2 regions of the Rossellomorea sp. GCM10028870 genome follow, and region 1 is predicted to be linked to the other one. Evidence: predicted binding sites of a transcription regulator. Region 1 holds the regulator's gene; the other holds the start of a gene.
What was found. The regulator LexA, encoded in region 1, represses DNA repair genes until DNA is damaged. The targets are predictions, from matches to a motif close to CGAACATATGTTCG.
Positions count from the first base shown of each region.

Region 1 (3,438 bases):
GAGCTGCGTAAATTACTCCGAAATGAATTGATGCATTCTGGTCGATTTACTAAAGCATCTTTGCGTCAAGGTGACATGTCTCGCTTTTTTCATTAAATAAAACCTTTAATAATCTTGAGGAGGAAATACGTAAATGGCAAAGTATACTAGAGAAGATGTTCTAAGATTAGCGAATGAAGAAGGTGTAAAGTTCATTCGACTGCAATTCACTGACATTCTGGGGACGATTAAGAACGTAGAAATCCCTCTGAGTCAACTTGAAAAGGCATTAGATAACAAGATGATGTTTGACGGATCTTCAATTGAAGGATTCGTTCGTATCGAAGAATCAGATATGTACCTATTCCCTGATTTAGATACTTGGTTAGTATTCCCATGGACAGCTGAAAAAGGAAAAGTAGCCCGTCTAATCTGTGATATCTACAATCCAGATGGCACTCCATTCGAAGGAGATCCGCGTAACAACTTAAAGCGCATCTTAAGCCAAATGGAAGAGCTGGGGTTTACTGACTTCAATCTAGGACCTGAGCCAGAATTCTTCCTCTTTAAATTAGACGTAAACGGTGAGCCGACATTAGAATTAAACGATAACGGTGGTTATTTCGATTTAGCTCCTACAGATTTAGGGGAGAACTGCCGTCGTGATATCGCATTAGAACTAGAAGAAATGGGCTTTGAAATCGAAGCATCTCACCACGAAGTTGCTCCTGGTCAACATGAGATCGACTTTAAATATGCAAGTGCATTAAGAGCATGTGATGATATCCAAACATTTAAACTAGTAGTTAAAACGATTGCACGTAAGCATGGTTTGCACGCTACATTCATGCCAAAACCACTATTTGGTGTAAATGGATCAGGAATGCACTGTAACATGTCCCTATTCAAAAATGGGGAAAACTCTTTCTTTGATGAAAAGGGAGATTTGCAATTAAGCGATACAGCTCGTCAATTCCTTGCAGGTATCATTAAACATGCCACTGACTTTACAGCGATCACGAACCCGACTGTAAACTCATACAAACGTTTAGTACCTGGATATGAAGCTCCTTGTTATGTTGCATGGTCTGCTCGTAACCGCAGCCCATTAATCCGTATCCCTGCTTCTCGTGGATTAAGCACACGTGTAGAAGTTCGTAGTGTTGACCCGGCGGCTAACCCATACCTGGCGATGGCTGTATTACTGGCAGCTGGATTAGATGGAATCAAAAATAATCTTCCAGCTCCTAAGCCAATCGACCGCAACATTTATGTCATGGACAAAAAAGAGCGTGAAGAAGCAGGAATCGTAGATCTTCCAGCAACATTACACGCTGCATTAGAAAACCTTAAAACAAATGAAGTAATCGTTAAATCCCTTGGAGAACACATCTTCGAACACTTCGTTGAAGCGAAAGAAATCGAATGGGATATGTTCCGTACACAAGTACACCCATGGGAGCGCGAGCAATACATTCAAATGTATTAATCCTTAAACAGTGGGTCGTAGCAAAAACGCTACGACCCACTGCTTTTTTATTCTTTAATAGTCTTCCAAATTACATAAAAAATTAAGCCGCTATTAAACATAGCGGCTTAAACCTATTAATGTACTTGACGATAAACTCCGACAACTTTTCCTAAAATGGATACATTTCGTAAAATGATCGGATCCATTGTTGAATTCTCTGGTTGTAATCGAACATAATCCTTTTCTTTAAAGAAACGTTTTACAGTCGCTTCATCTTCCTCGGTCATCGCTACGACGATATCTCCATTGTTCGCTGTTTGCTGCTGACGCACGATAACGAAATCCCCATCCAAGATCCCGGCTTCTATCATACTATCACCCATGATTTCCAGCATGAAGACCTGTTCATCAGAAGGTGCCATACGCTCAGGCAGTGGAAAGAATTCTTCTACATTCTCGACAGCAGTGATGGGTTGACCTGCTGTAACCTTACCGATTAAAGGAACGTTCACAACTCGCTGGCGTGGAATCGTATCCTCTTCAAGATTTAAAATTTCGATGGCTCTTGGTTTGGTGGGATCCCGGCGAATGAGGCCTTTACTCTCTAACCTGGCCAGATGTCCGTGTACGGTGGAACTAGAAGCAAGACCAACGGCTTCCCCGATTTCCCGGACGGAAGGTGGATATCCTTTTTCTCTTACTGCAATTTTAATATATTCTAGTATGTCTTGCTGTCTTTTAGACAATTTTGTCATGTTCACGCACCTCTATTATAGATCTTATGTTCCCATTATAGCATGTCTTTCCAGCTGATACAAACATAAGTTCGAATTTCTGTTGACACCAAACGAATGTTCGTATTACAATAAAAATAACAAAACAGAACAAACATTCGTATGGAGGTATTTTTTATGTTATCACACATTTGGAATCGTTTCTCTTACATTATTATATTATTTGTTTTAGCGCTTTTTTCTGCAGCCTATTTACTATTTGTCATGGCAGATCAACCGTCTTATCAAAGTATCACCGTTCAGGATGGAGACACGCTCTGGACTATTGCCAAACAATATAATGAAGAATACTCTATGACAGTGGAAGAATTTATCGCTTGGGTAGGAGAGGAAAATAATCTCACATCATTCTCGATCAAGCCCGGTGAATCACTTGTGTTACCTATAGAAAATCCGACATTATCCACCCATTCAGATTATGAATTGGTAATGAACGAAGAATAGAGGGATAGAAGATGAAGGCAGTAATTTACTGCAGAGTAAGTACAAAGAAAGACACACAGGAAACATCTTTGGAACGTCAAGAAGAGGAATTAGTGAAATTAGCACAAGAACACCAATACGAAGTGGCTGCTATCATAAAAGATCAAGCAAGCGGTTTTGAATTAGATCGTCCTGGTGTTCTGGAACTTCTTGATTTGATTAAAGGTGAGTCGATTGCGGCTGTTCTCATACAGGACGAAACAAGGATTGGCAGGGGAAATGCAAAAATTGCCCTCATTCATTGTCTATTAAAAGAGGAAGTTAAGATTATTAGTCAAACACATAGTGGCGAGCTTCACTTATCTGAATCAGATTCCATGGTGATTAATATCGTGAGCATGGTTGAAGAATACCAAAGGAAACTCCATAATTTGAAAATCAGACGAGGAATGAAAAGGGCAGTGGAAAATGGTTTTCAACCTCATAAAAATCTAAAGAATAAAGGGAATCTAGATGGAAGAGAGCGGATTGAAGTACCCGTTGAGGAAATTGTCAGGTTAAGAAAGAATGAACTGACTTTTGCTGAAATTGCAGCTACACTAAGAGGGTTTGGGTATGACGTCTCCAAAGCTACCGTACATAGGCGTTTTAAAGAATATATGGCTTCATTGGAAAATGCGTAACTCTTGTTTTATCTCCTTTAATCTAGTAACATGACGATAGTATGACGCTTAACTTTCAGTTGTGTTTTAGATTTTGCCGACTATGCAA
Region 1 is NZ_JBHTGN010000001.1:1,356,683-1,360,120, reverse strand. Features, by position in the region: gene ACFQWC_RS07110 (MerR family transcriptional regulator) at 1-96, shown strand, start outside; gene glnA (type I glutamate--ammonia ligase) at 134-1,468, shown strand; gene lexA (transcriptional repressor LexA) at 1,585-2,205, opposite strand; gene yneA (cell division suppressor protein YneA) at 2,362-2,688, shown strand; gene ACFQWC_RS07090 (YneB family resolvase-like protein) at 2,700-3,350, shown strand.

Region 2 (3,438 bases), 900 kb from region 1:
ATGTCTAGGAGAATTTCTGAAAGATCTTCGGTGTTCATTTTTTCCCCAGCCGGTTGAAGAGAAGATAGTTGCTTATTTACATCTTCCTCTTTAGTATTTTCTTCTTCCATTCGAACAGAAAAATCTTCATCACTAATCATTTCGTTTACCCAAGCATATTGCCACTTTTTCTTCCGTTTATCAATTTCATTTAATTCTTTATTTAATAAGTCCATTCTATCCTGGCTATCATCAATCTCATTTTCATGAGTAATGTCATCAACAATATCAGGGTTAATATTTAATGTGTCTAGATACTTGATGAACTGAGTTTCTATATAACGCTCTGCCATAGATCGTTGATTACATTCTCCAACAACTTTCCTATTGCAGATATAGCCTCGAGAACGATATTCTTTATTTCCTCTTTTCGAATAACCATGTTTACCTGATAGAGGGGATCCACATCGTGCACATTTTGCTATTCCGGAAAAAATAAATTTACTTGTAGCTGCCCTTGGATGTGATGTACTTCTACTTTCTTTAATCCTCTGAACATTCTCAAAAATTTCTTTGGAAATGATAGGAGGATGAGTATTTTCTACTTCAAAGTAATTTTCTTTATTTACTCTGAAGTTATATCTCATGGTTCCTATGTAAAGGGGGTTGGAAAGGATGTAGTTGACTCTAAAGCCACTCCAAATTACATCGTTCCTTGTTCGGATATTTAACCGATTTAATTCTACAGCAATTTTAATTGTACTTTTCCCTTTAAGGTAGTAATTAAATATATCTTTTACAATAAGAGCTTCTACTTCATTGATAGTAAGCGTCTTGTTTTCTTTATCTAAATCATAACCATAAGGAGATCGATTAATTACCCAATTTCCTTCTCGTGCTTTTTGTTCCATACCCATGCGGATTCTTTCACCGGTATTTTCTCTTTCCCATTGAGCTAATGCAGCTACTATGGTAATGAACATTCTACCCATTGCAGTGGTCGTATCATAAACCTCGGTAGCTGATTTAAACTTGCAATCATTTTTATCAAACGTTTCCAAAATGTTATAAAGATCCCGTACTGATCTAGTCAAACGATCCAGGCGATAAACCAGGACACAATCTATTAAGTTTTGCTCAATATGTTTCATCATTCTTTCCAGATTAGGCCGGTTGGTGTCTTTTGCGCTATAACCATCATCGATATAGATTTCGAATATATCCCATCCCTGGGACACACAGTAAGCTTTTAAACGGTCTGTCTGTGCACGAATAGAGTAGCCTTCGGAGGCTTGTTCAGTAGTACTAACACGGACATACACTGCTGCTTTCATTCAATCACTTCCTTTAAAACTAAAATACTTGTAAATTAAGAACAATAAAATAGAGAGATTGGTAATTTAGTAAATGCTTCTTTGAATTTGATTTCTTCGAATAATTTGTTCTAATCGTTCTTCACATAGTTCTGGAGATACCAAGAACATATCAGTCATTTGTTTAATCACATCTCGGTCATTGATAGGAATGTATTTAATCATGTGATAGGGGATAGCTGCATACTGAGTAAAATGATGTGCATCCCATTCCTGTAGCTCTCTAAACGAAGCAGGCATAATTGTTTGAACGCCTGAATGTCTAAGGATATGGCATAATTCATGAAAGAAAATCTCCCTATGTTTTTCTATCGGTTCTCTACTATCGATTACAATGTCTTGGTATCTACCAATCACGTGGAAGCTACTTGGTATAGGTTTCTTCTTCACATAGATACCAAGGAACCTAGATATTCGTTCCTCACTAATTGAATTTGGATTTGTTATTCCGATCCTAGAATAGAACCGAGAAACCCAATCTTCTAACCCGGTGGTCCTGTATGTTAATTGGTACAATTTGCTCACCTCGGGAATATTATACAAACATATGTTCGTGTTATCAAGAATGGAGAATAGATTACACAAATTTTTATACTTTTAGTTATAATTTTACAAATATTTCAATTTTTTTTGGTAGTCTTCATGTAGAGTTCCTTCTGGGCGGAATAAGAGAATTTATGATAACGGAGTTTTTGGATCAGCAGTCCGATTATGTTGCAAGCAAGATTATGTTCTGCTTCAACTGGTAACTGCACAGTAGTTCATTGTAAATCGTGACTTTCTTTAATAATTATTAGAATAGTCGCTATAATTTGTGATTTAATAAGTGGTAACAATTTTCTCCCCCTCGTAAACATTGAAGAAACGCACGTTCTTGTTTTGGAATTATTTGAAATTTTTAATGAAATCCTATGTAAAAATATAGTAATATATAACTAAAATAGTAATGTATTATTACTGTGGGAGGTATTAGATGAGCTCTAAGTTTTCAGCTGGAGGACAAGCTATTGGATACTTATTTCAAATTAGATGTGCACTTAATTTATCTTTGAAAGAGGATAACTTAGATAAAGATATTGCAATCGAACAATTAGATGATGTTCAATTTGAGGCATCAGGTGATATAAAAGAAATCATACAAACTAAACACTCTATAAATGAAAAAGCTTCTTTGAGTGATAGTAGCAAAGAATTTTGGAAAACCATTAGAGTATGGAGTGAATTAACGAAGGGAAAGCAAATAGTACCTGAGAGGATTGTTTTAAGCCTAGTTACTACCTCTACTGCTCCAGAAAATTCAATTGCCTCATATTTAAGAGCAGATAATAACAGAAACGTAAATGAAGCACATAACAAGATGATTAATTATATAAGTAGTTCAAATAGTAAAGAACACATAAAAAATTTTGCTGCATTCCAGTCTTTAGAGCATGAAGATCAATTGAAATTGCTAAAATCGATACAAATAATTGATAATAACTTGAATATTTTAAAAGTAATCGAGTCCATTAAGCAAAAATTAAAATTAGCTGTTAGAAGATCACACCTTCAAGCAGTATTTGAAAGGTTAGAAGGCTGGTGGTTAAATAGAGTGATACAAAGTATGATGATGGACGATAAACAACTAATCTCTGGTTTTGAGATACAAGATTACATAAATGATCTCAGGGATCAAATGAATAAAGATTCACTTCCTATTGATTATCGATCATTAAAAAAATCTGATATAAATGTAGAGAGTGATAACCGATTATTTGTCGATCAACTAAAAATAATTACCCTTTCTAATAAAAGAATTGAACATGCTATAAATGATTACTACAGAGCATATACTCAGAGATCTAGATGGATAAGGGATGACCTTTTGTTTGTGGGTGAATTGGAACAATACGAAGAAAGACTTGCAGAAGAATGGGAAAGACAATTCGAGATGATAATGGAAGAAGAATTTGATAATAATGATTTGATGAAAGTAAAAAAAGGAAAAGAACTCTACAATAAAATTCAAGATATGCAACTTTATATACGTAAAAATTGTATAGAACAGTATGTGATGAGAGGGAGTTTCCATATCCTTGCAGATAAA
Region 2 is NZ_JBHTGN010000001.1:455,806-459,243, forward strand. Features, by position in the region: gene ACFQWC_RS02300 (recombinase family protein) at 1-1,313, opposite strand, end outside; gene ACFQWC_RS02305 (ImmA/IrrE family metallo-endopeptidase) at 1,380-1,877, opposite strand; gene ACFQWC_RS02310 (ABC-three component system protein) at 2,326-3,438, shown strand, end outside.
Region 2: ACFQWC_RS02305 (ImmA/IrrE family metallo-endopeptidase) is a predicted target of LexA. The motif match lies at 1,893-1,906, and genes of this name have one in related genera.